3 regions of the Methylobacterium sp. J-059 genome follow, and region 1 is predicted to be linked to each of the others. Evidence: predicted binding sites of a transcription regulator. Region 1 holds the regulator's gene; each other region holds the start of a gene.
The links. The regulator PhoB, encoded in region 1, activates phosphate uptake and scavenging genes when phosphate is short. The targets are predictions, from matches to a motif close to TGTCATNNANCTGTCAT.

Region 1 (9,842 bases):
TCCGGGAAGCCGGCGTCGACGGCTTCGTCGTGCCGCGGGCCGACGAGCACCAGTCCGAATACGTCCCGGCCAATGCCGAGCGTCTCGCCTGGCTGACCGGGTTCACCGGCTCGGCCGGCACCGCCGTGATCCTGGCGGATGCCGCGGCGCTGTTCGTCGACGGACGCTACACCCTGCAGGCGCCGGAACAGGTCGATCCCGGCGTGGTCGCGATCGTGCCGCTCGCCGAGAGCACCGCCGAGGCCTGGATCGCCCGGACGCTGCGGCGCGGCGCGGTGCTCGGCTACGATCCCTGGCTGCACACGCCCGATGGCGTCGCCCGCCTGGAACGCGCGGCCGCCAAGGCCGGCGCGGAGGTGAAGGCGCTCTCCGAGAACCCGGTGGACGCGGTCTGGGCCGGGCGACCGAAGCCTCCGGCCGGACGCGTCGCCGCCCATCCGCTGGATTTCGCCGGAGAGGCCGCGAGCGAGAAGATCGCGCGCATCCGCGCCGAGCTCGAGACCGGCCAGTGCGATGCGCTGGTGATCTCCGATCCGCACAACCTCGCCTGGGCGTTCAACCTGCGCGGGGCCGACGTCGGCCACACGCCGCTCGCGCTCGGCTACGCCGTCCTGCCGCGCGAGGGCCGGCCGCGGCTCTTCCTCGCCTCCGGCGACGTGACGGCGGAGGCGCGCGACGCGCTCGGACCGATCGCCGACATCGACGGGCGCGACGCGTTCGAGCCGGCGCTCGGCGAGCTCGCGGGCAAGCGCGTGCGCCTCGATGCGGCGACGGGCGCGGTCGCGCTGAAGGAACGCGTCGCGGCGGTGGGCGGCACCGCCGACGTCGGCCCGGACCCGATCACCGCGATGAAGGCGGTGAAGAACCAGGCCGAGATCGCCGGCGCCCGCGCCGCGCACCGGCGCGACGGGGCGAGCGTGGTGCGCTTCCTCGCCTGGCTCGACGGGCAGGACGCGCCGAGCGAGATCGCCGCGGTGGAGGCGCTGGAGGATTTTCGCGCGGCCGGCGGGGATCTGCGCGACGTCTCGTTCCCGACGATCTCCGGCTCCGGGCCGAACGGGGCGATCGTGCATTATCGGGTGACGCGCGCCACCGACCGGAGGGCGGCGCCGGGCGAGCTGTTCCTGATCGATTCGGGTGCCCAGTACCTGGACGGCACCACCGACATCACCCGCACGGTGGCGGTGGGTGCGCCGAGCGCGGAGATGCGCGATCGTTACACCCGCGTGCTGCGCGGCCACGTCGCCATCGGCCGCGCAGTCTTCCCCAAGGGCACCACCGGCGCGCAGATCGACACCCTGGCGCGCCTGCCGCTCTGGGAGGCCGGCCTCGACTTCGACCACGGCACCGGCCACGGCGTCGGCGCCTTCCTGTCGGTGCACGAAGGCCCGCAGCGCATCGCCAAGACCGGGACGGTGGCGCTCGAGCTGGGCATGATCCTCTCCAACGAGCCGGGCTATTACCGGGCGGGCGCCTACGGCATCCGCATCGAGAACCTCGTCCTCGTCGAGCCCCGCACGGTGCCCGGCGGCGAGCGCCCGGTGCTCGGCTTCGAGACCCTGACGCTCGTCCCCTACGATCGCCGCCTGATCGTGCCGGAGATGCTGAGCCCGGACGCGCGCGCCTGGGTCGACGCCTATCACGCCCGCGTCCGCGACGTGTTGTCCGCGGACCTCGACCCGGAGACGCGGGCCTGGCTGGAGCGGGCGACGGCGGCGTTGAGCAGCGGGTCCTAAAGAGTTCGAACGATCGAACCGCGCATCCGCGGGAACATCCAGCCTGACGCGGGTCCCCTCTCCCGCGTGGGGGAGCCGCGTCGCGCTTCGAATGCGCGATCCGGCGGTGCCTCCGTTCCAACCTGTCGCACGCCCACGATTTTACCCTCCGCTGGTTCGGGCCTATGAGGATGGCGGCGTGAAACCGTCGTCGTCGGTCGCGCGATAAGGACCGCATGATCCGCGCAGCCGCCCTCCTCCTGTCCCTGCTCGCGTGGCCGGTTGCGGCCCAGGGCTTCAAGCCGCCGGCCGACCTCGTGCGGGCGAGCCTCGCGGCGGAGCCCGCGGCGGTGGCGGGGGCCACGCCGTTCACCGTCGCCATCCGCATGGCGATGAAGCCGGGCTGGCACGTCTACTGGCGCAATCCCGGCGATTCCGGCCTGCCGCCGGAGGTGATCTGGACCCTGCCGGCGGGCTTCTCGGCCTCGGCGATCCAGTGGCCGGCGCCGCACCGCATCCCGATCGCGACGCTGATGAACTTCGGCTACGAGGGGGAGGCGATCCTGCTCGTGCGGGTCACCCCGCCGCCGAGCCTCGACCCGGCCGCGCCGGTGACGCTGGCGGGCAAGCTCACCTATCTCGTGTGCGAGACGGAGTGCATTCCCGGCTCGGCCGATCTCGCCCTGACGCTGCCGGTCGCGCGCGAGGCCACGGCCGATCCCGGCAACGTCGACCTGTTCGCCCGCGCCCGTGCCGCCCTGCCCAAGCGCGCGCCGTGGCCGGTGCGGCTGTCGAGCCAGGGCGACCGGCTCGCCCTCGACCTCGAGGCTCCGGGCCTCGCCGCGGACACGGTCCGCGCGGTGGCGTTCTTCCCCTATTCCGAGACGGCGATCGACAACGCCGCGCCGCAGCCCTTCACCGTCGACGCTTCGGGCCTCCACCTGACGCTGACCCGCGCGACGCCCGCCGACCCCGCGCCCGAATCGCTGCCCGGCGTGCTGGCGATCGACGAGGACACCGGCGGCGGCCTCGTTCGGCAGGCCTTCGCGCTCGGCGAGGAGGCGGCGCTCGCCGGCGGCGGCGCGATGCCGAGCGCAGCGCCGGCGGCGGCGCGCACCGACCCGGCCGAGGCGCTGACCCTGTGGACCGCGGCCGGCCTCGCGCTGCTCGGCGGCCTGATCCTCAACCTGATGCCCTGCGTCTTCCCGGTGCTGTCGATCAAGGTGCTGAGCCTGGTGAGGCATTCCGGCGAGGCGCCGGCGCGGGTCCGGCTGCACGGGCTCGCCTACACCGCGGGGGTGCTGGCGGCGTTCCTCGCGCTGGCCTCGCTGCTGATCGCCCTGAAGGCCGGCGGCGCCGGGATCGGCTGGGGCTTCCAGCTGCAATCGCCGACCGTGGTGGCGGCTTTGGCCTACCTGCTCTTCGCCATGGGCCTGAGCCTGTCGGGCATGCTTCACCTCGGCGGTCGGCTGTCCGGGCTCGGCGACGGGCTGACCCGGCGGGCCGGGCTCCAGGGCTCGTTCTTCACCGGCGTGCTCGCGACGGTCGTGGCGACGCCGTGCACCGCCCCGTTCATGGGCTCGGCCGTGGGCTTCGCGCTGACGCAATCGACCGCTGCCGGCCTCGTCGTGTTCGCGAGCCTCGGCCTCGGCCTCGCCCTGCCCTTCCTGGCGCTCACCCTGTGGCCGCCGGCGCTGCGCGCCCTGCCCCGGCCCGGCGCGTGGATGGACGTGCTGAAGCAGGCCCTCGCCTTCCCGATCTACGCCACGGTCGCCTGGCTGGTCTGGGTGCTGGCGCAGCAGGTCGGGCCGCAGGGCCTGCTCGCGGCGCTGATCGGGCTGGTGCTGATGGGCTTCGCCGCCTGGGCGTGGGAGCTCGGCCGCGACGCGCGGCCGGTCCGGGCGCAGCTCGCCCGCGGCCTCGCGGTGCTCGCCGTCGCCGGCGTGGCGGGGCTCGCCCTCACCCTCGACCACGACCGCGTCGCACCGGGGGCCCAGGCCCGGGCCGAGGGGATCGAGCCGTTCACGCAGGCCCGCCTCGACGCGCTGCTGGCGAGCGGCCGGCCGGTCTTCGTCGACATGACGGCGGCGTGGTGCATCACCTGCCAGGTCAACGAGCGCACCTCGCTCGGGACGGCGGCGGTCGGCGCGGCGATGCGCGCGCGCGACGTCACGTATCTCAAGGGCGACTGGACCAACCAGAACCCGGAGATCACCCGCCTGCTCGAGCGCCACGGCCGGAGCGGCGTGCCGCTCTACCTGCTCTATGCGGGGGCCGGAGAGCCGACGGTGCTGCCGCAGATCCTCACCGAGGGGACGATGCTGAGCGCGCTGGACGCCGTGAAGGCGACGGGCCGCAGCGCGGGGCTCGACGGCGGGGGGACGAAGGTCCCCTGAAGCTTGGTAAAAATATAATTTTCGTAGGACTGACATCACTTCAGTGTGCGCGACGGCTCCCTCTCCCATGGGGAGAGGGTTGGGGTGAGGGTCGTGACCGACCCGAATGACTCACGCCCCTCATCCTGTCCTTCTCCCCATGGGAGAAGGGACCCACGGCAGGTCGCGGATCGTTGCGGTCGCTTGAGCCGTCCACCGAAAGCCGAACTCAATCCTCGCCCGAGAACGTCTCGTCGAAGGCGTACCCCGAGCCGCGGACGGTGCGGATCGGGTCGGTCTCGCCGGCGCGGTTCAGGGCCTTGCGCAGGCGGCCGACATGCACGTCGACGGTGCGCTCGTCGATGTAGACGTCGTGGCCCCATACGCCGTCGAGGAGCTGCTCGCGGGAATAGACCCGGCCGGGGCTCTGCATCAGGAACTCGAGCAGCTTGAACTCGGTCGGCCCGAGGTGGATCTCGCCGCCGGCCCGGCGCAGGCGATGGCTGTCGCGGTCGAGCTCGATGTCGCCGGCTTCCAGCAGGTTCGCGACGTGGCTGGGCTTGGCGCGCCGCAGCAGCGCGCGGACGCGCGCCAGCAGTTCCGGCACGGAGAACGGCTTGACGATGTAGTCGTCGGCCCCCGTCCCGAGGCCGCGGATGCGGTCGCCCTCCTCGCCGCGGGCGGTGAGCATGATGACCGGCAGGGACATCGTCTCGCGCCGCGCCCGCACCCGGCGGCACAGCTCGATTCCCGAGAGCCCCGGCAGCATCCAGTCCAGCAGGATCAGGTCGGGCACCTGCTCCTGCAGGCGCAGCTCGGCCTCGTCGCCGCGGGCGGCGGAATCGACCTCGAAGCCCTCGGCTTCGAGGTTGTAGCGCAGGAGGGTGGTCAGCGCCTCCTCGTCCTCGACGATCAGGATCCGCGTACGCATGCAGGGCACTCCCGGGCGGACCGCCCGACTTTCTCATCCATCGCCACGGACCTCCCTCCCCCCTGAAGCGGGTCGGGAGAGGGGAGCGCCGTATCCGGAGCGGTCGCTCCCCTCTCCCGACCCCCGCTCACGCGAGGCCCACCCTCCCCCCGCAGAGGAGGAGGGGAGGAGACGGCAGCCCTCAGGCGCCCGGTGCCACCGTCGCGTAGTTCGAGGCGTCGTTCTTCGGGCGGTCGCCCGCGAGGTTCTCGCCGGTGGACAGGTAGTGGATCGTCTCGGCGATGTTGGTGGTGTGGTCGCCGATACGCTCGACGTTCTTGGCGCAGAACAGCAGATGCGTGCAGAACGAGATGTTGCGCGGGTCTTCCATCATGTAGGTCAGTAGCTCGCGGAACAGCGAGTTGTACAGCGCGTCGATCTCGCCGTCCCGCTCCCACACGTTGTGGGCCGCGTTGACGTCGCGGCTGGCATAGGCGTCGAGCACGTCCTTGAGCTGCTCCTGGACGAGGTCGCTCATGTGCTGCACGCCGAGCACGATCTTCTGGGCCTGGGCCTGGTCGCTGATCGCGACGACGCGCTTGGCGATGTTCTTGGCGAGGTCGCCGATGCGCTCGAGGTCGCCCGAGACGCGGATCGCCGAGATCGTCTCGCGAAGGTCGATCGCCATCGGCTGGCGCCGCGCGATGAGCAGCACCGCGCGCTCCTCGATCTCGCGCTGCAGCGTGTCGAGGCGCTTGTCGGCGACGATTACCGCCTGGGCGAGCTGGGTGTCGCGGCGGACGAGCGCGTCGGTCGCCTCGGTCATCATCTTCTCGGCGACGCCGCCCATCTCGGAGATCGAGCGGCGCAGGTCTTCGAGGTCGGTGTCGTAGGACGTGACGATGTGGCCGGGCATGGGCGTGGGTCCTCGAACGATCCGGGTGCGGCTCAGCCGAAGCGGCCGGTGATGTAGTCCTGGGTCTGGCGCACCGTCGGGTTCATGAAGATGCGGTTGGTCGGGCCGACCTCGATGACCTCGCCGAGATACATGAAGGCGGTGAACTGCGAGATGCGGGCCGCCTGCTGCATGTTGTGCGTCACGATGACGATCGTGAACTCGCTGCGCAGCTGCTCGATCAGCTCCTCGATGCGGCCGGTCGAGATCGGGTCGAGGGCCGAGGTCGGCTCGTCGAACAGGATCACCTCCGGGCTCTGGGCCACCGTGCGGGCGATGCACAGGCGCTGCTGCTGGCCGCCGGAGAGGCCCATGCCGGACTGCTTGAGCTTGTCCTTCACCTCGTCCCACAGCGCGGACTTGCGCAGGGCCGATTCGACGCGGCCGTCGAGCTCGGACTTCGGCAGCTTCTCGTAGAGCCGCAGGCCGAAGGCGACGTTGTCGTAGATCGACATCGGGAACGGCGTCGGCTTCTGGAACACCATGCCGATGCGCGAGCGCAGCTCGTTCAGGTCCACGCCGGAATCGAGGATGTTCTGGCCGTCGAGCAGCACCTGCCCCTCGGCGCGCTGCTCCGGGTACAGGCTGTAGATCCGGTTGAAGGTGCGCAGCAGGGTCGACTTCCCGCAGCCCGAGGGGCCGATCAGCGCGGTCACCTGCCGGTCGTGGAAGTCGAGGTTGATGTTCTTCAGGCTGTGGAACTGGCCGTAGTAGAAGTTCAGGGCCTGGGCGCTGATGCGGATCGGCGCGTGCTCGTCGGCCGGGTTGCGGCCGTCGAACCGGGTGGCGTTGATCGCGGGAGCGGCGTTCATCGTCGTGTTCCTCGTGGATGCCGGCGGCGGATCAGCGGGCGCGCTGCGGCTTGATGACGAAGCGGGCGACGACCGAGAGCAGCAGGATCGTCATGGTGATCAGGAGCGCGCCGGCCCAGGCGAGCTGCTGCCAGTTCGGGTAGGGCGAGAGGGCGAACTGGTAGATCATCACCGGCAGGTTCGCGACGCCGCCCATCAGGTCCGGGCTGAACCACGAGTTGTTGTTGAGCGCCGTGAACAGGAGCGGCGCGGTCTCGCCGGCGATGCGGGCCAGCGCGAGGATGATGCCGGTGACGATGCCGGCCGAGGCCGCCCGCCAGGTCACGCTGCGGATCACCGTCGACATCGGGGCGCCGAGCGCCACGCCGGCCTCGCGCAGCGTGCCGGGGACGAGGCGCAGCATGTCCTCGGTGGTGCGCACGATCACAGGGGTCGCGATGATCGCCAGCGCGACGCCGCCGGCCCAGCCGGAATAGGTCCCCATCGGCCGCACCATCAGGGTGTAGACGAACAGGCCGATCAGGATCGAGGGAGCCGAGAGCAGGATGTCGTTGAGGAAGCGGATCACCTCGGCGAGCTTCGAGCCGCGGCCGTACTCGGCGAGGTAGGTGCCGGCCATCAGCCCGATCGGCGTGGCGATGAGGATGCCGATGCCGGTGAGCACGAGGCTGCCGAGGATGGCGTTGGCGATGCCACCGCCTTCCGAGCCGGGGCCGGGGGTCGGCTGGGTGAACAGCAGCGGCGAGAACCCGCGCGCCCCCTCGACGATGAGCATCAGCAGGATCGAGCCGAGGACGAAGGCGCCGAGCACGGTGGCCGTCAGGCAGGCGATCCGCAGCGTGCGGTCGGCGACCCGGCGGCTGCCGCGGATGCGGGCCGGCTTCAGGGCCGGCGCCGGACGGATCGTGTTGGGAGCGTCCATGGCGGGTCCCTCAGGCGACCTTGACGCGGCGCGTCAGGAAGCGGGCGATGATCAGGACGACGAAGGTGATCGCGAACAGGATGCAGCCGAGCGCCATCAGGGAGTTCAGCTGCAGGCCGTCGGCCTCGTTGAACTCGTTGGCGATGCGCGAGGCGATGGTCGAGCCGGGATCGAACACCGAGGCCGAGAGGCGGTTGGCGTTGCCGACCACGAAGGTCACCGCCATGGTCTCGCCGAGGGCGCGCCCGAGGCCGAGCATGATCGCGCCGATGATCGAGACCGAGGCCTGCGGCAGCAGCACGTGGCGGACCACCTCCCAGGTGGTGCAGCCGATGCCGTAGGCGCTCTCGCGCAGGATCGTCGGGATCTGGTCGAGCATGTCGCGGGCGATCGAGGCCACGAACGGCACGATCATGATCGCCAGGATGATGCCGGCGGTGAGCACGCCGACGCCCGAGGGCACGCGGGCGTAGAGCAGCGTGCCGACGATCGGCATGCCCTCGACCAGGTTCGACACCGGCATCTGCACGAATCGGGCGAAGAGCGGCGCGAAGATGAACAGGCCCCACATGCCGTAGATGATGCTGGGCACGGCGGCGAGCAGCTCGATCGTCATGCCGACGGGCTTGCGCGCCCAGCCGGGGCAGAGCTGCGTCAGGTAGATCGCGATGCCGAGCGAGATCGGCACGCCGATCACCAGGGCGAGCACCGCGGAGGCGAGCGTTCCGGTGACGGCGACCAGGGCGCCGTACTGCTCGGTGCCGATGTTCCAGGCGCTCGAGGTGAGGAAGCCGAAGCCGAACTCGCGGAAGGCGGGCCAGCCGCCGTGGAGGATCGAGCCGAGAATGCCGGCGAGCACCAGCAGCACCAGCAGGGCCGAACCGTAGGCGGCGGCGCGGAACAGGGCGTCGAGGCCCTTGCTCGGCCCCTTGCGCAGGCGCGCGCCCGAGGCGGCGCGCGTCACGGCGATCTGTTCAGTCAAGGCGGTCATCCGCGGTTCTTTTCACCGGCTGGCGTGGTAGCGCGCCGAACGGCCGGGCGCGAGGGCGGGGCCGGACGCGCGGGCGAGATCCGGCGAGGACGCTGCGCCCGCTCGGGGAACGGGCAGCCCTCGCGCTTCGCGCGGGCCGTCCGCTCGTCGCGATCGGCCGCGGGGCCGCGTGCGGCCCCGCGGGTTCGGCCTCACATGCCGAGGACGGGCTTTCCGTCCTTGCCCTTCACCTGCTTCCACTCTTCGTGGATCAGGCCGACGACGGCGTCCGGCAGCGGCACGTAGTCGAGGTCGGAGGCGAGCTTGTCGCCGTTCTTGTAGGCCCAGTCGAAGAACTTCAGCACGTCGGCGGACTTGGCCGGATCGGCGGCCTCCTTGTGGACGAGGATGAAGGTCGCCGCCGTGATCGGCCAGGCGTCGTCGCCGGCCTGGTCGGTGAGCGTGATGCCGAAGCCGGGCGCGCTCTTCCAGTCGGCGCTGGCCGCGGCCGCCTGGAACGCCTTGTCGTCCGGCTGCGGGAACTTGCCGGCCTTGTTGCGGATCAGCGCGTAGCTGAGCTTGTTCTGCTTGGCGTAGGCCGACTCGACGTAGCCGATGGCGTTCGGGACCTGCTTGACGGTGGCGGTAACGCCCTCGTTGCCCTTTCCGCCCTGGCCGGCGGGCCAGCTCACGGTGGTGGCGGCGCCGAACTCCTTCTTCCAGCCCTCGGAGACCTGGCTGAGATAGGTGGTGAAGATGTTCGTCGTGCCCGAGGCGTCCGAGCGGTAGACCGGGGTGATGTTCGCGTCGGGGAGCTTCAGCCCCTCGTTGAGCGCGGCGATCTTCGGGTCCGACCACTTGGTGATCTTGTTGGCGTAGATGTCGGCGATCACGTCGCCGGTGAGCTTGAGCTTGCCCGGCTCGACGCCGGGGATGTTCACGACGGCGACGACGCCGCCCATCACGGTCGGGAACTGGACGAGGCCGTCCTTCTCCAGGGCGGGGCCCTTCAGCGGCGCGTCGGTGGCGCCGAAATCGACCGTCTTGGCCTGGATCTGCTTGATGCCGCCGCCAGAGCCGATCGACTGGTAGTTCAAGCCGGTGCCGCTGTCCTTGCGGTAGGCTTCCGCCCACTTGGAATAGACCGGGAACGGGAAGGTCGCACCGGCGCCGGTGATGTCGG
Region 2 (9,842 bases), on a different contig from region 1:
GGGGCCGGAGAGCACGGTCTCGACGGTGATCCGGTCCTCGACGCGCTCCAGCGCGTGCCAGACCTTCTCCTCGAACGCGTCGGCGGGGCCGATATCGGTGTGGCCCGCCTCGGTCGAGACGATCGCGAGGCGATCCGAATACGGCACCAGGGCCGCGGCGCCGAAGCCGGTGCCGGGCCCGAGCACGACGCGGGCGCCCCCGGGCGCGTGCCCGGTCGGCCCGATCGGGGTCAGGTCGTGCGGCGCGATGCCGGCGGCGCCGGCGGCGACCGGGACGTAATCGTTCACGACGACGGACGAGTCGAGGTCGAAATCGGCGCCGATCTTCGCGCCCTCGATCACCCAGTGGGCATTGGTGAGCTGCACCTTCGGGCCGTCGACCCGGCCGGCGATGGCCAGGATCGCCGAGCGCGGCGGCTTTCCGCCTTCATCGCCCTGCTTGGCCAGCGCCGCGCGGATGGCGCTCGACGGGTCGGGGTGGCGCGCCGTCTCCTCGTGCGAGAGCGGGCGCGGCGCGGCGCCCTTGGAATCGACCACCGCGAACCGGGCGTTGGTGCCGCCGATATCGCCGACGAGGACCGGAAACGCGAACATGCGGTACCCTTTCCCGATCGACGCGGGCCGTCCCGGCCGACGCGTCGCTGTCTGTCCGATGGAGCCGCCGGCGCGGCTCAGGCCGCCGGCAGCGTGTCCGGGTCGATGATCCCGCCCGCCGCCCAGCTGCCAAGCAAGGCGTGCACCGCGTTCGGGTCGGCCAGGCGCCGCGCGGCCGCGGTCTCGCCGGGCCCGATGCGGATGCCGAGGCCGCCATACGCCGCGACGCTGGCGAACGCGATCTCGTCGGTGCGGTCGTCGCCGAGGAACACCGCGCGGCGGCCGGCATAGGGGGCGTGCTCGAGGAAGGCGCGGATCGCGTGCGCCTTGGTGGCCGAGGCCGGCACGATCTCGCCGACCGCCTTCCCGAGCTGGAGCCGGTACTGGCCCGACAGCTCGGTGGCGATCGCCGTGACCGCGGCCTCCGCCCGCTCGGCATCGGCCGGGTTCGCCAGGCGCCAGTGCACGGCGACCGAGGCGCCCTTGTCCTCGATCAGCACCGCGTCGAGGTCGGCGACCAGGGCCCGGAGCCGAGGCATCCGCGCACGCAGCTCCGGATGGTCGTCCGGGCTGCCGCCGGTGAGGACGCCGTCGACCCGGCGCTCGACCCCGTGCAGCCCGGCGACGTCGAAGGCGGCGGGTGCGAGGAAGTCGTCGATCACCGAGACCGGGCGCCCGGTCACGATCGCCAGCGCCCCGTCGAGCCGGGCGTGCAGCGCCTGGAGCATCGGCACCAGCCCGGGCTCGACCCGGACGAGGTCCGGCCGCGGCGCGATCTCGACCAGGGTGCCGTCGAAATCGAGGAAGAGGGCGATGGGCGTGTCCAACGGCGGCGCTCCGGGCTGTCGGGTCGGGGCTAGCACGCCGCGCGTTTTCGGCAAACGCATCTTCGCGGCGCCCTATGTTTCGGACGAGACGAACCGAGGACGACGCGATGCATCCGACCCCATCCCCGACGAAGCCCGGCGAGGAGAGCGTGTGGGCCTATCCGCGCCCGCCCCGGCTGGAGCCGGTCGCCGCGACGCTGAAGGTCGTCCTCGGCGGCCGCACCATCGCCGAGACGCGGGCCGGGTTTCGCGTGCTCGAGACCAGCCATCCGCCGACCTACTACTTCCCGCCCGCCGACGTCGCCGAGGGCGTGCTCGGGCCGGCGCACCGGGCCGGGATCTGCGAATGGAAGGGCCGCGCGGTGCTGTTCGACGTGACGGCGGGCGGCGCAGCGATTCCCGGCGCGGCTGTTCCCGGTGCCGCTTGGGCCTATCCCGATCCGACGCCGGATTTCCGCGCCATCGCCGGCTACGTCGCCTTCTATGCCGGCCCGATGGAGGCCTGCACCGTCGGCGGCGTCCGCGCGGAGCCGCAGCCGGGCGGCTTCTACGGCGGCTGGATCACCCCCGGCATCGTCGGCCCGTTCAAGGGCGGCCCTGGAACAATGGGCTGGTGAGCCTCGGGAGCTGTCCCGCCGCCCCAGGACCGCTACATCGGGCGCCGGGAACAAGGAGCACGGCATGAGCGATGCGATCGACGGAAGGCCGCAGGACGTCGGCATCGACCCGGGACGCCTGGAACGGATCGACGGCTGGATGCGCAGCCTCGTCGCGGAGCGCAAGCTCGCCGGGTTGTCGGTGAGCGTGGCGCGGCGCGGGCACACGGTGTTCCAGCGCGCCCACGGCCTCGCCGACCTCGCCCGCAGGACGCCGTTCACCACCGACACAGTGACGCGGATCTACTCGATGACCAAGCCGCTGACCTCGGTCGCGGTGATGCAGCTCTACGAGGAGGGCCGGTTCCAGCTCGACGACCCGGTCGCGCGCTTCCTGCCGGAGTTTTCCGAGATGCGGGTCGCGACCGGCGGCAACCGCGCCAAGCTCGAGACCGAGCCGGCCCGCCGCCCGATCACCATCCGCGACCTGCTCACCCATACCGGCGGCCTGACCTACGGCTTCATGGAATCGACCCTGGTCGATGCGCTCTACCGCCAGCAGGGCGCCGACTTCCTGCGCCCGGATGCGAGCCTCGCCGAGGTGGTGGCGACCGTGGCCCGGCTCCCGCTCCTGTCGCAGCCCGGCGAGGCGTGGAACTACAGCGTCTCGACGGACGTGCTCGGCCACCTCGTGGCCGTCGTCTCGGGGCGCGACTTCGCGGATTACCTGCGGGACGCCGTGCTCGCGCCGCTCGGCATGATCGATACCGATTTCTTCGTGAGACCCGAGAACATGGGGCGGTTCGCCGCGAACTACGTCTACGATCGCACCCGCACGCTGAGGCTCTACGACGACGCGGTCGAGACCCATTTCGCCAAGCCTCCGGCGATCGCCGGCGGCGGGGGCGGCCTCGTCTCGACGGCCTCCGACTACCTGCGCTTCTGCCGGTTCATCCTGAACAAGGGCGAGCTCGACGGCGCGCGCCTGCTCGGGCGCAAGACGGTCGAGCTGATGACGATGAACCACCTGCCCGGCGACCTCGCCGCGATCGGCACGCCGCGCTTCGCGGAATCGTCCTATCACGGCATCGGCTTCGGGCTCGGCTTCTCGGTGATGCTCGATCCGGCCAAGGCCCAGATCGTCGGCACGCCGGGCGAGGTCGCCTGGGGCGGCATGGCCTCGACCGCGTTCTGGGTCGATCCGGCCGAGGAGCTCGCGGTGGTGCTGCTGACGCAGCTCGTCCCGTCCTCGGCCCTGCCGATCCGAAAGGAGCTGCGGGTGCTGACCTACGCCGCGCTGACCGATTGACACGGGATCGAGGCGCGGGGGAGCATTCTCGGGCGAGGCGGATGCCCACGCGCGTGAGGATAACGCGACCACACGACGAAACAGAGCGTCTCCCGTGATCCAGGGATCACGGGAGACGCTCTCGTGGTCGACAGCGCCTTCGTTCTGCGGCGCCTATTCGTCGGCGGGCGCGGCCGCGGGCGGCGTGCCGGCGGCCGGAGCCGGGGCCGGCTTCGCGCCGGGCTTCGCCGCCGCGGGCTTGGCGGCGGTCGAGCCGGTCGCGGCCGGCTTGGCGGCCATGTATTCCGGATCGGTGCGCGGGCCTCCCGGACCGTTCGTCGGCCCGGTCATCTGGCCGGCGACCACGTCGGTCACGCGGTTCCAGGTCTGCGACTTGCACAGGAAGGCGATCAGACAGCCGCGGACGGTCAGCTCCTCCGGGGTGTCGGACCAGATCGTCACGTCGTAGGACTTGCCGTCCTCGGAATTGTAGATCTTGCCCTCGTAATGGGCGTCGGCGTTCGGCTTCAGCCCCATGATGAGCTGGTGGCCCAGCGATGCGCGCGTCTGCTTGCTCGCGTCGGGGTTCTTGAAGTCGACCCGCGGCTGGCCCTTGTCGTTGAGCGGCACCTTCAGCCACACGACGTAGCCGCACAGGCTCTTGTTGCTCGGGCCGCACTTCTCCACCCGGATGCGGGCACGCCCGTCCTCGGTAAGCCACGTGCCGCTCGGGTCCGCGGGCGTCGCCGCGTGCGCGATGCCCGAGAGCATGGCCAGCGCCATCGCACGCCCGGCCCAGGCGCCGATTCCCGCGCCGATCCGTCGAACCGTCATACCCACTACTCCTTCCGCGCGCCCGCGCCGTGGCCTTCGCCCCGCCCGCGTGCCCAATCTCTGGGCCCCGCCATCCGCTCGGAACATGACGGGATCATGGCCGTGCCTCGGCGCGCCGTGCCGCACGGCCGATGACGGGAGCGACCCGCTTCGGCTAAGCCTGCCATCCATGATCGTTCGCCCCCGTCCCAACCTCTTCGCCATCCTGTTCACCCTGCGCGGCTCGATCCTGCCGCGGGTGGCGCTGAAGGTCCTCGGGCTGACGGCCTTCGCCGCGCTGGTGGTCGCGGTCGAGCAGCGCGTTCCGGAACGGTTTCCGGTGACGGCCGGGATCGGCCCGTTCACCCTGATCGGGCTGGCGCTCTCGATCTTTCTCAGCTTCCGCAACAACGCCTGCTACGAGCGCTGGTGGGAGGCCCGGAAGGCGTGGGGCGCGCTGATCGTCGAGATGCGCGGCTTGAGCCGGACTCTGGTCGCCCTCCTGCCCGGTCCCGAGCACGATGCGGTCCGCCGCACCGGCCTGCGCCGGCTCGCGGGCTTCGGCCACGGCCTGCACGCGCGGCTGCGCGGCCTCGACGAGGCGGCCGCCGTCGCGCCCTGGCTGCCGCCGGGCGAGGTCGCACGCCTGCGCTCCTGCCCGAGCCCGACCGATGCGGTGCTCGCCGGCCTGACCCGCGACCTCGCAGGGGCCTATCGCGACGGGCATCTCACCGACGTGCTGTTCGGCGTCCTCGAGCGCAAGGTCTCGGACCTGTCGGCGATCCACACCGCCTGCGAGCGGATCCACGGCACGCCCCTGCCCTTCGCCTACACCCTGCTGCTCTACCGCACGGCGTGGCTCTACTGCCTGTTGCTGCCGTTCGGGCTGTCGGCCTCGCTCGGCTGGGCGACGCCGGTCGCGACCATGCTGGTGGCCTACACCTTCTTCGGCCTCGATGCGCTGGGCGACGAGCTGGAAGAGCCCTTCGGCCTGGAGGCGAACGACCTGCCCCTCGATGCGATGCTGCGCACGGCCGAGCGCACGGTGCTCGATGCCCTCGGCGAGCCGCTTCCGCCCGCGATGGAGCCGGTGCGCTACCGATTGGATTGAGCGTGCGGGCCGGCGACCGTCTCGCTCACGTCCGCGACGGGGCCGCGTCCGGCCCGGGCCCGAGCCGGCGCTGCATCAGCACCGTGCCGAGCCAGCGCCCGTGCTTGTGGCCGACGTTCTCGAGCACGCCGGCATGCGCGAAGCCCAGGCCCGCATGCAGCGCCACCGACGCCTCCGAGCCTGGATCGGTGATCACCGCCACCATCACCCGCGCGTCGATCGCCTCGCAGGCCGCGATGAGCGCCGCCAGTAGGGCGCGGCCGATCCCGAGACCGCGCGCGGCCTCGGCGACGTAGACCGAATCCTCCACCGTCGAGCGATAGGCCGCCCGCGCGCGATAGGGACCGGCATAGGCGTATCCGCAGACCGCGCCGTCGCGCTCGGCGACGAGGTAGGGATAGCCGTCCGCGACGAGCGCCATCCGCCGCCGCGCCATCTCGGCCAAAGTCGGCGGCTCGGTCTCGAAGCTCGCGGTGCCGTTCGTCACCGCGTCGGCGTAGATCCGGGCGATCGCGGCGATGTCGGCGTCGACGGCCGGGCGCAGGTCAGGCGTCATCGATCCGCTCGCGCAAAAAAGGGGCCGGCGCGACGGCGCCGGCCCTGCGGTCGATCGTTCGGCGATCCCTTCGGGATCGCGCGGGGATCACTCGGCCGCGGTCATCTCGGCGGTGAAGTGGCCGCACCAATCCTGCGAGGCCACCACCGGCCACAGGCCCTTGGACTCGGGAGCCGGCTGGCTCACCGGCGGGTTGAAACGGCACAGGCCCTGATCGCCGACGGCGGAGGCGCCGTTGGTCTTGTGGTCGTCGAAGAAGCGGCAGCTGTTGCAGGAGGCGTTGGTCGAGGTCATCGGGTTTCTCCGGTTCGGGCGTCTGTCGCGGGCTGTCGGAACCGTCGCCGGCCCCGTCGTCCGTCTGCAGTTCTTAATTAGAACAGCTCCAATATGGCGTCAACCGGCGAGTCCCGGCGCGGTTCCCGTTTTCGAGCGCGACCGGTGGAAACCGGTACGGTGCGCGCAGGAGCAACGCCGGACGGCAGCGGGGCCCCTTCCGGAAACGCCGGTCGTCACGGCCCGCCTGTCACCCGGCGCGGGCCTGCGAGCGGCGAGCGTCATCGACTCGCCATGGGCCCTCCCCTAACGTCCGGGGCGGGACCGGCGTCGGTGCCGGTCCGGAGGGTCCCCGCCCATGGTGCTGGAAACCGAATCGGCGCTGGAATCGGCCACCGCCCTGGCGACGAGCGAGGCGAAATCCGCCCGCACCGATCTGATCGAGGCGGCGGCATCGATCGTGGGCGGCCGCGGCGGACCGGGCGGCTTCGTCCGCGACCTGTTCGGCCGGGTGCCGCCGGAGGACCTGGCGCCCTACCCGGCCGAGGCGCTGGCCGACCTCGCGATCGCCGCGCGTGCGCATCTCGCGGTACCGCGCGCCACGGGTTCGGCGGCGAACCTCCGGCTCGTCGACGTCGCCGTGCCCGGCCCCGGGCGCACCCGCGAGCTGACCGTCGTCGAGGTCGTCAACGACAACCGCCCCTACCTGCTCGACTCGACCCTGGCGGAGCTGACCGAGCAGGGCCTAACGCCCCACCTCGTCGCCCACCCGATCCTCGGCGTCGAGCGGGACGCCGACGGGGCGCTCGTCCGCGTCGTCGGGGAGACCACGGCGGACGCCCACGGCGCCCTGCTGCGCGAGAGCTTCATCCACATCCACCTCGACCGGCTCGATGCCGGCGAGGCGCGCGAACGCCTCGAAGCCGGCCTCGCGCAGGTCTTTCGCGATGTGGCCCTGGTCACCGACGACCACGACGCGATGCTGGCCCGGCTCGGCGCGCTCGCCGAGGGCTACGGCCGCAATCCCCCGCCGCTGCCCGAGGGCGAGGTCGCCGAGGCGCGCGCCTTCCTCGAATGGCTGCGCGACGGCCACTTCACGCTGCTCGGCATGCGCGAGCACGCGCTGCCCGGCGAGCGGGCGGCCGAGGCCGAAAGCCTCGGCATCCTGCGCGATCCGGGCCTCGCCGTGCTGCGCCGCGGGCGGGCGCTCGTGGACATGACGCCGGAGATCGTCGCGTTCCTCGAGGAGCCGCACGCGCTGATCATCACCAAGGCGAGCCTCAAGGCCCGCGTCCACCGCGCGGCGCATCTCGACTACGTCGCCGTCAAGCTGTTCTCCGCGACGGGCAAGCTCACCGGCGAGGTCCGCATCGTCGGGCTGTTCACCGCCGCGGCCTACACCGCGCTCGCCCGCGAGGTGCCCTATCTCCGCGGCAAGGTCGCGGCCGTGGTCGAGAAGGCCGGCCTCGACCCGACGAGCCACGCCGGGCGGGCGCTGCTCGCCGTGCTGGAGACCTACCCGCGCGACGACCTGTTCCAGATCGACGTGGACCGGCTGTTCCGCTTCACCCTCGCCATCGCCAACCTCGCCGACCGGCCGCGCATCCGCGTGCTGTCGCGGACCGACCGGTTCGGGCGCTTCGTCTCGCTCCTCGTCTACGTGCCGAAGGACCGCTACGACTCGATCGTGCGCGCCCGCATCGGCGCCTATCTCGCCCAGGAATACGGCGGCCGGCTCTCGGCGACCTATCCCGACCTGCCCGACGGGCCGCTGGCCCGGATCCACTACATCGTCGGGTTCTCCGAAGCCGGCGCGCCGGAGCGCGACCCCTCGGTGCTGGAGGCCGGCATCGCCGCCCTGGTGCGGACCTGGGGCGACGCGCTGCGCGCCGCGCTCACGGAGGCCATGGGCGGATCCGAGGCGCGGGCGCTGGCCGTCCGCTACGGCGAGGGCTTCTCCGCGGCCTACCGCGAGAACTTCTCCGCCGAGGTCGCCATCGCCGACATCGCCATCCTCGAATCCCTGTCCGAGGACCGCTCGCGCGCCGTCGCGATCGACCGCCGCGACACCGACCCGGCGGCGCAGGTGCGCCTGAAGGTGTTCTCGCGCGGGGCGTCGCTGCCGCTGTCCGACCGGGTGCCCGGCCTGGAGAACCTCGGCTTCCGGGTGATCAACGAGCGGACCTACAGCGTGCTGCCGGCGGGGAGCGACACCAAGGTCTGGCTGCACGACATGCTGCTGGAGCGCGCCACCGGTGCGGCCATCGAGATCGGCCCGCTCGAGGCGCCGCTGGAGGCGGCGATGCTCGCCATCGCCGCGAACCAGGCCGAATCCGACGGCTACAACCGCCTCGTGCTGGAGGCCGGCCTCGCCTGGCGCGACGTGGCGCTGCTGCGCGGCCTCGGCCGCTACCTGCGCCAGCTCCGCGTGCGCTACGGCCAGGACTACCTCGCCGCGACCTTGAGCCAGCATCCCGGCATCGCCCGCCAGCTCGTCGCGCTGTTCCACGCCCGGTTCGACCCGGCCGCCGGGGGCGACCGCGGGGCCGCCGAGGCGGCGGTTCGCGAGGGCATCGAGGCGGCGCTCGCCGACGTGACCAGCCTGGACGAGGACCGGATCCTGCGCCGCTTCGTCAACCTCGTGGAGGCCGCGGTCCGCACCAACTTCTTCCAGAAGGCCGCCGACGGCACCCTGCGCGAGACGATCGCCTTCAAGTTCGCCTGCGCCAAGGTGTCGGGCATGCCGCTGCCGCGGCCGTTCTTCGAGATCTTCGTCTATTCGCCCCGCGTGGAAGGGCTGCACCTGCGCTACGGCTACGTCGCGCGCGGTGGCCTGCGCTGGTCCGACCGGCCGGAGGATTTCCGCACCGAAATTCTGGGGTTGGTGAAGGCGCAGCAGGTCAAGAACGCGGTGATCGTGCCGGTGGGCGCCAAGGGCGGGTTCTTTCCCAAGCGCCTGCCGCCGGCCTCGGATCGCGCCGCATGGCTGGCGGAGGGCACCGAGAGCTACCGCATCTTCATCCGCACCCTCCTGGAGCTCACCGACAACTTCGTCGCCGAGGGCATCGCGCCGCCGGCCGACACCGTGCGGCACGACCCCGACGACGCCTACCTCGTGGTCGCCGCCGACAAGGGCACCGCGACCTTCTCCGACATCGCCAACGCGCTCTCGCTGGAGCGCGGGCACTGGCTCGGCGACGCCTTCGCCTCCGGCGGCAGCCAGGGCTACGACCACAAGGGCATGGGCATCACCGCCCGCGGCGCCTGGGAGGCGGTGAAGCGCCACTTCCGCGAGATCGACGTCGACACGCAGGCTTATCCGGTGACGGTGGTCGGCGTCGGCGACATGTCGGGCGACGTGTTCGGCAACGGCATGCTGCTCTCGCGCACCCTGAAGCTGGTGGCGGCCTTCGACCACCGCGACATCTTCCTCGATCCGACGCCCGACATGGCGGCGAGCTTTGCCGAGCGCAAACGCCTGTTCGACCTCGGCCGGTCGAGCTGGGCCGACTACGACAAAAGCCTGATCTCGGCCGGCGGCGGCGTCTTCTCGCGCGCGCTCAAGGCGATCCCGCTCTCGGCCGAGATCCGGGCCGTGCTCGGGTTCGAGCGCGCCTCCGCCTCGCCCGCCGAGCTGATGCAGGCGATCCTCAAGGCGCCCGTCGACCTGCTCTGGTTCGGCGGCATCGGCACCTACGTCCGCGCCACCACCGAGACCGACGAGGAGGCCGGCGACCGGGCCAACGACGCCGTGCGCATCACCGGCCCGGAGATCCGCGCCAAG
Region 3 (9,842 bases), on a different contig from region 1:
GGCGACGTCGATCTTGGTGGCCCGGTAGAACAGCCACTCCTCGCCCTCGACCTCCACGACCTTGACGATCTCGTCGGTCGTCAGGGTGTTCACGCGGCCGCCGCCGTGGCGCGGGTCGACGTAGGTGTGGAGGCCGACCTTCGAGAACAGGCCGGGCTGGCCGGCGGCGCAGGCCCGGTAGAGCTGCGAGATCACCCCTTGCGGCAGGTTGTAGCCGCGGATGCGGTTGTCCTGCGCGGCCTGCGCCACCTTGGGCATCCGCCCGAAGTTCGCCGCGATCACCCGCCCGAGCAGGCCCTCGTGGTGGAGGCGCCCGGTGCCGAGGCCTTTGCTGTCGCCGGCGCCGGCGGTCATGATCAGGGTGAGGTTGCCGGGCGCGCCGGTCTCGACGAAGCGCTTCTCCAGGGCCGCGTGCAGCGCCTCGGGGATGCAGCTCTGCACGAAGCCCGTCGTCGTGACGACGTCGTCGGTGCGGATGAGGGCGATCGCCTCGTCGGCGCTGACGATCTTGTTCTTCTTCACGCGACTCTCCCTGCCGACGACCGTTCCGGTCTTGCGGCCACTGCCTTGCGGCACCTGTTGGCTCAGGCTCTATTCTTGACGGACCGCGACGGCTCGGCTGCACGGGACCGCTCGGGGGGAGGTTAGGGCAAGCCAAGGCTGCCCTGCAAACGAACATTATTTGTCGCGACGTTGAAATTAACTCGTTCTTCCACGCGCAGAATATTGAATTCAAACCCTGCGCCTTCGGCATCCCGCGGCGCTTCCGCACGCGCGCGGCTCACTGGTCAGCCGGCCGGCGCCGTGTCATGGGCTGAAGCCGTGACCGATGATCCCCACGCCCTCCGCGCCGCAGAAGCGGCCAGCCTCGGCTGGTCCGGCTTCTTCGAGGACCAGTGCGAGGCCGCCGATGCCGGCTTCGCGCCGATGCGGATCGCCCTGGTCCACCGCTCCCGGTTGACGGCGCTGTCGGCCGCCGGCCCCGTCGAGCTGATCCTGCCGGTCCACGCCAGCACCGGCGACGTCACCGTCGGCGACTGGGTCCTGGCCGATCCGCGGACGCTGACCCTGCACCGCCGATTGTCGCGGAGGACCGTGCTGCAGAGGCGCACCGAGGGCGGCAAGGTCCCGCAGGCCGCGGCCGCCAACGTCGACACCCTGTTCGTCGTCACCTCGTGCAACGCCGACTTCAACCCGGCCCGCCTGGAGCGCTACCTCGCCCTGGCCAACCAGGGCGGCACCGACCCGGTGATCCTGCTGACCAAGGCCGACCTGACCGACGACGTCGAGGCCTACCGCCGGCAGGCCGCCGCCCTCCAGCGCGGGCTGTCGGTGGTCGGCGTCAACCCGCGCCGCCCGGACGCCGCGGCGGCGCTGGCGCCCTGGTGCGGGCCCGGGCAGACCGTCGCGCTCGTCGGCTCGTCCGGCGTCGGCAAGTCGACGCTCGTCAACACCCTGGCCGGGCCCGGCCAGGACGCGCCGCAGGAGACCGGCGCGATCCGGGAGCACGACGCCAAGGGGCGCCACACCACGACGGGCCGCTCGCTGCACGCGATGGCCGGGGGCGGCTGGGTGATCGACACGCCGGGGATGCGCACGCTCCACGTCAGCGACGCCGCGGAGGGGATCGACACGCTGTTCGCCGAGATCACCGAGCGCGCGCCCGACTGCCGGTTCCGCGACTGCACCCACGCGCACGAGCCGGGCTGCGCGGTGCAGGCCGCCATCGCCGACGGAACCCTCGACCCCGACCGCCTGGACCGCTGGCGCAAGCTCGTCGCGGAGAATCGCGACAAGACCCCGGCCACGGCGCCGCGGCGCCCGCGCAGGCACTGAGCGCTCGACCGGTATTCGCCGGCTCTTGACCGGGTCGTCCGGCGCGGATCGACTGTCCTTTCGCGCGCCGTCACCGGACCGTCACGCACGCGACCTATCCGAAGGCGTTCGAAGTCCGATCGCCGTCGAGATCCGTCATGTCCGATTCTGCCCGCCTGACACCGCACCTGTCGGGCGCCGAACCGAGGCGGCGCCCGGGTCCGACGCTCGATCGCGGCCTGCATCCGGGCGGGATCGTCGCGTTCCTGCTGATCCTGGTGGCGGGCCTGGTCTACGCCGGCGTCAGCCTGATCACCGACATGAACGCGGTCGGCCAGACGCCGCTGGCGATCGGCGCCTTCGTGCTCCTCGGCCTCGCCCTGCTGATCGCGCTGGCCTTCGAGTTCGTGAACGGCTTCCACGACACCGCCAACGCGGTGGCGACCGTGATCTACACCCACTCGATGCCGCCGCTCGTGGCGGTGATCTGGTCCGGCGCCTTCAACTTCCTCGGCGTGATGCTGTCCTCGGGCGCGGTGGCCTACGCCATCGTCACGCTGCTGCCGGTGGAGCTGATCCTGCAGGTCGGGTCGGGCGCCGGCTACGCGATGATCTTCGCGCTGCTCATCGCCGCGATCGTCTGGAACCTCGGCACCTGGGCCTTCGGCCTGCCGAACTCCTCGTCGCACGCGCTGATCGGCTCGGTGATCGGCGTCGGGCTGGCCAACCAGCTGATGGCGCCGGAAGGCTCCGCGACCTCGGGCGTCGACTGGGCCCAGGCGCTCGGCGTGTTCAAGGCGCTGCTGTTCAGCCCGCTCATTGGCTTCGTCGCGGCGGCCCTCCTGCTGCTGGCGCTCAAGCTCACCGTGCGGCGCAAGGACCTATACGAGGCGCCCGAGGGCGACACGCCGCCCCCGCTCTGGATCCGTTCGCTGCTGATCCTGACCTGCACGCTGGTCTCGTTCTTCCACGGCGGCAACGACGGCCAGAAGGGCATGGGCCTCATCATGCTGATCCTGATCGGCGCGGCGCCCACCGCCTACGCCCTGAACCGCACCATGGCCGACGACACGACGCCGGCCTTCATCCAGACCTCGCAGAGCGCCAGCGCGGTGTTCGCGAGCCACGCCGGGACGACGGCCCAGCCCGACGCGGCGGCCGCCCGCAAGCAGGTCTCGGACGCGCTCAAGACCAAGGACCTGAACCAGCCGGCGGTCTACGGCGCGCTCGCGGCCCTCTCCACCGACATCGCCGCCAACGTGCGGAACTACGGTGCGATCAAGCAGGTGCCGGCGGCGCAGACCTCGAACCTGCGCAACGACATGTACCTCGCCGCCGACGCGATCCGGCTGCTGCCGAAGAACGGCGCCAGCTTCTCGGAGGCCGAGGCCGGCACGCTGAAGGCCTATACCGGCCTGCTCAACGACGGCACGCGCTACATCCCGACCTGGGTGAAGGTCTGCGTCGCGCTGGCGCTGGGCCTGGGCACCATGGTCGGCTGGAAGCGGATCGTGGTCACGGTCGGCGAGAGGATCGGCAAGACCCACCTGACCTACGCGCAGGGCGCCTCGGCCGAGCTCGTCGCCGCCGGCACGATCGGGCTGGCCGAGGTCTACGGCCTGCCCGTCTCGACCACCCACATCCTGTCCTCGGGCGTCGCCGGCACCATGGCGGCCAACGGCTCCGGGCTGCAGATGTCGACGGTGCGCAACATGGCGCTGGCCTGGGTGCTGACCCTGCCGGCGGCGATCACCCTGGCGGGCGTCCTGTTCTTCATCCTCCGCCACGTCTTCTGAGGCCAACGCCTTTCAAAGCCTGCGCATGTCCCGCTCGTCGCCCCGGGATCGCCCGCGGCGATCACCCGGACGCGTCTGACCGGATCGTGCGCCCGGCCGGGCGAGGGCGCGCGCGGTCGGGTTTCAGGGGCGGCGCCTTGCATGCCGACGGCCGGCTCCACGGCCTCGGCGGGGCTGCAAACCCGGTCGATGTCGGCTAGGCCGGGACCGATCCGGCCTCCTCGGCCGGGCGTTCGCGAGCCGCGGCCCAGCATGCCTCCCACCTCCTCGATCGCTCGCCTGATCCTGGTGCTCGCGGCCGCGGGCTTCTCCAGCACCTTCGCGTGGCGCTCGGTCGAGCCGCTGGTCGGCGTGCTGGCGCGCGACCTGCGCAGCGACGCCCACACCGTGGCGCTGCTCTCGACCGCCTTCGCGCTGCCCTACGCGCTGATCCAGCCGATCCTCGGGCCGGTGGGCGACGCGGTCGGCAAGGAGCGGGTCATCACCGCGTGCCTCGCGGTGCTGGTGGCGGCGCTGGTCGGCTGCGCCTTCGCCGAAGACCTGCGCCTGCTCTTCGGCCTGCGGATGGTGGCGGGCGCCGCGGCCGGCGGGGTGATCCCGCTGGCGCTCGCCCTGATGGGCGACCGGGTGCCGATGGAGCGCCGCCAGGTGGCGATCGGCCGCTTCCTCGTCGCGGTGATCCTCGGGCAGCTCTCGGGCTCGACCTTCGCCGGGCTGATCGAGGGGCAGGTCGGCTGGCACGGCGTGTTCGCGATCAACGCCGCGGTCGCCGTGCTCGGCTGCGCCGCGACCCTGCTCGGGTTCGACCGGAGCGGCCGCCTCCCGGCGCGACGGCCGGAATTCGGGCTGGCGCTGACGCGCTATCGCGCGATCGTGGCCAACCCGCGCGCGCGGGTGCTGTTCGCGGCGGTGTTCGTCGAGGCGATCGCGGTGTTCGGCATCTTCCCGCACCTCGCGCCGCTGATCGAGGCGCGCGGCGAGGGCGGCCCGCGCGAGGCCGGGCTGGCGCTCGCCGGCTTCGCCGTCGGCGGGCTGATCTACTCCGCCCTCGTCGGCCTGCTGGTCCGGTTCCTCGGGATGCAGCGGATGCTGGTCGGCGGCGGCCTCGTCTGCGCCGGTGCCCTGACCATGATCGGCCTCGCGGGGAGCTGGCAGCTCGACGCGGCCGCCCTCGTCGCGATGGGGCTCGGCTTCTACATGCTGCACAACACGTTTCAGGTGCAGGTGACCGAGGTCGCCCCGACCGCCCGCGCCTCGGCGGTGGCGCTCCACGCCTTCTCGTTCTTCTGCGGGCAGGCGCTCGGCGTCGCCTTGCTCGGCGTCGCGCTCCAGGGCATCGGCCAGCTCGCGGCGCTCGCCGCCTGCGCCGTCACGATCCTCGCCGTCGGGATCGCGACCGCCGTGCTGCTGGCAAGGCCGGCGGGGCAGGGCGCAGAGTAGGTCTCTTCGCGAATCCGCTCGGTTTCGACGCCCACGCGCGCCTTCCCTCCCCCTCTGCGGGGGAGGGAAAGAGCGCCACGTCACGCCGGCACGCGCGGCCGCGCCCGTGCCGCCACGGTGCGCGAGGCCGTCTCGCGCAGGGCCTGCTCGATGGCGGCGTTGGCGCGGCCGCGCAGCAGCTTGGTCGCCTCCGCCTCGTCGAACGTGTCGGGGAAGCGCCGGGCCAGCCAGAGGTAGGCGGCGGCGAGCTTGACCGTGCGTTCGAGGTACTCGAGCTCGCCGCCGACGTTGGCCCTCAGAGCCGGGACGGCGGCGCCGGCCGCGCGGGCCTGGACCCAGCGGTCGAGCACCGCGGTCGAGGCCGGGTCGCGCCGGTCGATCGGGCAGACCGCGAAGGCGAAGGCCTCGCGGATCGGCAGGTGCGCCGTGTCGACCGCGCGCGCCGCCTCCAGCGCCTCCTCCATCGCGGAGGGCTGGAACGGGGACCCCTCGTAGAACGTCGCGCGGGAAAAATGCGTCAGCACCTCGGCGAGCGAGTCGGTGCCGAGTTCGGCCGCCGCCGCCTCGATCGCGATCAGGTCCGGCCGGACGTAGAACCGGGTGTCGGCGGCGGGCGCCGTCGGCGCGCCGGCCAGCGCATCGCGGATCGGGCCGAGGCTCACGTCGTCGGTGGCCGAGACGTGGCCCTCGTCCTGATGGCCGAAGCGCCCGGCCCGGCCGGCGATCTGGCGGATCTCGGGATTGGTGAGCGGGCGGGTCGCCGTGCCGTCCCACTTGGTGACCGCCGAGAAGATCACCCGCTTGAGCGGTCCGAGGTTCAGGCCCATGCCGATCGCGTCGGTGGTGACCAGCACCTCGGCCTCGGCGTTGCGGAACCGTGCCGCTTCCGCCCGGCGCACCTCCGGCGAGAGCGCGCCGTAGATGGTGGCGACGCTGCGCCCGGCCGCCACCAGCGCCTCGCGGTTCTCGTGCACGGCCCGCCGCGAGAAGGCGACGACGGCATCCCCCGGCTTCACGGATTCGAGGGGCACGGGCTCGTCGAGCGCCACCAGCGGGGTCTTGCGCACGAAGGCCACGACGTCGAGCGATTCGCCCGCGGCCTCCGCCGCGCGGCGGACATGCGAGAGCGCGTCGTCCGAGCCGCAGACGATCACGGTCTTCGCCGGGATCCCGAACAGCGCGTTGGTCCAGGCCCAGCCGCGATCGGGGTCGGACAGCATCTGGATCTCGTCGATCACCGCGACCTCGACCGGGCGGCGCAGGTCCGCGGTCTCGATGGTGCGCGCGGTGTGGCTCGGGTCCGGCTCCCCCAGAATCTCCTCGCCGGTGACCATGCCGGCGCGCAGGCCCCGCTCGAGCAGGGCCTCGTAGTTCTCCAGCGCGAGCAGGCGCAAGGGCGCGAGGTAGGTCCCGGTCGGCGCCTTCGCCAGCACCTCCAGCGCCGCGTAGGTCTTGCCGGAATTGGTCGGGCCCATGTGGAAGACGATGCGCCGGTTCAGCCGGCGGGCGGGCACGAACTTGTCGATGTAGGAGCCGAACCCGACCCGGTCGCGCAGGCGGCGACGGCCGGATTCCTCGCGCGCCACCGCCTTCGCCCGCGTCCGCACCGTCTTCAGGGTGTCGAGGATCGCGTGGGCGAGGTTCGGCGCGGGCGTGAAGACGCGGGCGCGCAGCGACCGGTCGAGATGGGCGATGTAGGTCGGCGCGTCCGCCCCGATCTCGTGGAGGTCGTCCCGGATCTGGTCGCGCAGGCGCGCGACCGTGCGGTGGAGCGTGCGCGCCGAGGCCGCCGACGTCTCGGCCAGCGCCCGGCGCAGGTCGTCGAGGCGCCAGGCCGGATCGTTGCCGAGCGCCATCTCCTCCAGGATCTCGGCCGCCGCCTCGCCCGGCGGCCCGTCGAGGCGCAGGTCGAGGCGGCCGTCGTCGAGGAGCGGCAGGCTCACCCGGAGCCGCCAGGCGAGGGCGCCGTCCCGCCCCGGCTCGGCCCGGAGCGCCGGCAGGGCGAGCTTCAGCGCCGCGACGCCGGTCTGCGAGAAGGCCTGGCGCGCCGTCCCGTCGCGGAGCGCCGCGGCGACGGCGGAATCCTCGACGAAGCCGTCCTGCTCGGGCAGGCCCATCCGGACGCGCAGGGCCTCGCGGTCGATCGCGGCCGCCGCGATCCCGAGCCGGTGCAGGGCGTCGGCCAGGATATCGGTCGTCAGGTGGATGCGCTTGCGAGCCATGCCCTACCTTCTCGGCCGCGACGCGCCGGATCAAGCACGCCGGCAGGTTCTCAACGGTTGCGGACGAGCCAGCGGGCGATGCGGGGGCGGAGCGGCAGGAACGCGCGATAGGCGATCTCGGCGAGCGGCAGCACGACCGGGAGCCGCGCGATCCGCGCAAGCCAGCGCCAACGCGGCAGCGCGCTCCACAGCCGGGCGAAGCCCGCCGCCCCCGACCGGAGCCGGCCGTCGGCGTCGCGGACATGGAAGCGGGCGCGGGCCGCCGCACGGTCGAGGTCCGGCCCGAGGGGAGCGCCGTCCGGCGCCACGTCGACGAAGGCGATGCGCTCGGCCCCGCGGCAGCGGCGATAATGCCCGATCTCCGCCCGGCAGAGCGGGCAGGCTCCGTCGTAGTAGACGGTCAGCGTCTCGTCGGGCACGGGATGGTCCTCTTGGCGACCCCCGGGAGATAGGGGGGCAGGGCCCACGCGGCAGCGCGGCCGGACGCCGCTGGGCCGGTCGCACGCCCGGGCCGCAAAGCCCTCGCGCCTCATTAGCGACCGGCGTCGCAGATCCCTCCAAGGGGCCGGGTCGAAGCGGGAGTCTCTTCCCCCAGAGGGAGCCGCGCGGCGCTGGCCACGACCCATTCGAAGACGTTCGACGCCGTGCGATCCGAACCCCCATCGGCAAGCTCAGCCGCAGCCTCCGCCCTATCGGCGGTCGTAGGGATCGTAGGGTGCGAGCGCATCCCCGAGCGCCTTGGCGGCCGGATCGCGCCGGAGATCGAGCTCCCGGTCGAGGGCGCGCACGAAGCGCTCGCGGCCGGCTTCCAGCTCGCGGCCGAGGCCGCCGAAGGCCTCGGCGACCTCGACATGGGGCGGCCCGTCGGTGACGAGGTAGTCGATCCCGCAATCCGGCTCGGCCGGGCGCCCGGCAGGGCGGAGCCAGTAGCAGATGCGGACGCGGGTGAACGGCTCGCCCGCGCGCCGCTCGACCCGGGCGGGCGCCAGCCGAAAGCTGTCTGGCCGGGCCCGCTCGGCATAGGCGAGGCTCTGGCCGACGGTGACGAAGCCCTGCGTGCGGTGCCCGCGCACCAGCGCCATCGCCCGCGCGTCGGAGAGGTCCGCCGGCTGCGCCTGGGCGCCCGCGAGCGAGGCGAGGCCGAGGGCCGCTGTCAGAAAAGCCCGCCGCGCCGCCCGCAGCGACGGCCTCGCGGGCCGGCCGGCCTCGTCCGGCGTTGCGGCGCGGCTGGGCTTCACCATGTCTTGCTCCGATCCCGCTTCGCGTGCGTGAAGCCCGATGCTGCAGGAGCCTGTACCGTGCCGCGCTACTTCTTCAACACACGGATCGGCGACGACTGGGTGACGGACCCGGACGGCGCCGACCTGCCCGATGCCGACGCCGCCTGGGAGGCCGCCCGCGACACCATCCTGGCGGCGCTGCGCGCCGGCCAAGCGCGTGAGGCGCGGGACCAGGCCCGGCTGATGACGGCCGACCTCGTCGTCACCGATGCCGCGGGCGAGATCGTGCTGGAATTCCCCTTCGCCGAGGCGGTCGAGATCGACCCGGACCCCGGCGCGACGTTGCACTGACCGCGACACGCGGCATCGATCTCAGCGCTCGGCGCTTCGCTTGCGCAGGGGCCGCGTCAGGCGGGTGCCGGCCGCGACGAAGCCGGTGGCGGCGCAGAAGGCTTCGAGGTCCGGCCGGTCCGGCGGCAGCACCATCTCCAGCCCGTCGCATCCGGCGGTGCGCGCGGCCTGCGCCGCCGCCTTGAGCAGCAGGCGCCCGAGCCCGCGCCGGCGGTCGTCGGGCGCGACGAGGAGCGTCGTGATCTGCGCGGTCGGCTCGGCGACGAGGGTGCGGTACCAGTGCAGCACGACGAGGCCGCCCGGCGGCCCCCACTCGACCGCGACGAGGGCCGCGCCGTCGCGGCCGCGCAGGGCCTCGATCCGCTCGGCGAGGTCGCGGACCGCGATCGCCGGGCCGCCCGAGCCGATCAGCGCGGCGAGCCCCGGCGCGTCGGCGGCGCTGGCCGCCCGGATCTCCAGCCCGTACCGACCGCTCAAGCCCCACCCCCGCTCATCCCGACCATCGTCATCCCGTCGCTTTCCCGCCGCCCATCGATGCGCGCGCCGCATCGATCCATCCAGCCTTTGAGTTGGACGCCGCGCCGGGGACGCTCCTAACCTGAGATCGCAAGCGGCCGCCGGGGCCCCGTCGAGGGGCCTTCAGAGAACGGCCGCTGTCCGCCGCGGCACCGGCCGGGCGGTCCGCCTTCAGGGAGAAGGTCGTATGAGCGCGGGTCTCGCCATGACCGCGGTGAAGCGCAGCCGCGTGCGGCTCCTCATCGTGACGATGCTCTTCATCGCCACCACCATCAACTACGCCGACCGCGCGACGCTCTCCATCGCCGGCCCGTCGCTCGCCAAGGACCTCGGCCTCGATGCGGTGGCGATGGGCTACGTCTTCTCCGCCTTCGCCTGGTCCTACGTCCTGGCGCAGCTACCCGGCGGCTGGCTGCTCGACCGCTACGGCGCGAAGTGGGTCTATGCCGGCGCGATCTTCCTGTGGTCGGCCTTCACGCTGA

Region 2: the regulator PhoB is predicted to act here: its motif matches at 6,338-6,354, upstream of MKK55_RS21295 (NAD-glutamate dehydrogenase).
Region 3: the regulator PhoB is predicted to act here: its motif matches at 1,905-1,921, upstream of MKK55_RS28185 (inorganic phosphate transporter).

What each region holds. Positions count from the first base shown of each region.
Region 1 is NZ_JAKSYA010000112.1:19,006-28,847, forward strand. It holds gene MKK55_RS14605 (aminopeptidase P family protein) at 1-1,736, shown strand, start outside; gene MKK55_RS14610 (protein-disulfide reductase DsbD family protein) at 1,952-4,111, shown strand; gene phoB (phosphate regulon transcriptional regulator PhoB) at 4,320-5,021, opposite strand; gene phoU (phosphate signaling complex protein PhoU) at 5,203-5,916, opposite strand; gene pstB (phosphate ABC transporter ATP-binding protein PstB) at 5,949-6,767, opposite strand; gene pstA (phosphate ABC transporter permease PstA) at 6,799-7,689, opposite strand; gene pstC (phosphate ABC transporter permease subunit PstC) at 7,700-8,680, opposite strand; gene pstS (phosphate ABC transporter substrate-binding protein PstS) at 8,872-9,842, opposite strand, start outside.
Region 2 is NZ_JAKSYA010000143.1:81,749-91,590, reverse strand. It holds gene MKK55_RS21335 (glucokinase) at 1-537, opposite strand, end outside; gene otsB (trehalose-phosphatase) at 672-1,421, opposite strand; gene MKK55_RS21325 (DUF427 domain-containing protein) at 1,529-2,038, shown strand; gene MKK55_RS21320 (serine hydrolase domain-containing protein) at 2,103-3,326, shown strand; gene MKK55_RS21315 (DUF2147 domain-containing protein) at 3,480-4,139, opposite strand; gene MKK55_RS21310 (bestrophin family protein) at 4,309-5,229, shown strand; gene MKK55_RS21305 (GNAT family N-acetyltransferase) at 5,255-5,785, opposite strand; gene MKK55_RS21300 (hypothetical protein) at 5,873-6,079, opposite strand; gene MKK55_RS21295 (NAD-glutamate dehydrogenase) at 6,417-9,842, shown strand, end outside.
Region 3 is NZ_JAKSYA010000183.1:54,576-64,417, forward strand. It holds gene MKK55_RS28175 (acyl CoA:acetate/3-ketoacid CoA transferase) at 1-522, opposite strand, end outside; gene rsgA (ribosome small subunit-dependent GTPase A) at 805-1,836, shown strand; gene MKK55_RS28185 (inorganic phosphate transporter) at 1,974-3,611, shown strand; gene MKK55_RS28190 (MFS transporter) at 3,864-5,051, shown strand; gene MKK55_RS28195 (helicase-related protein) at 5,132-7,273, opposite strand; gene MKK55_RS28200 (thiol-disulfide oxidoreductase DCC family protein) at 7,324-7,692, opposite strand; gene MKK55_RS28205 (hypothetical protein) at 7,963-8,514, opposite strand; gene MKK55_RS28210 (DUF6894 family protein) at 8,572-8,844, shown strand; gene MKK55_RS28215 (GNAT family N-acetyltransferase) at 8,866-9,321, opposite strand; gene MKK55_RS28220 (MFS transporter) at 9,548-9,842, shown strand, end outside.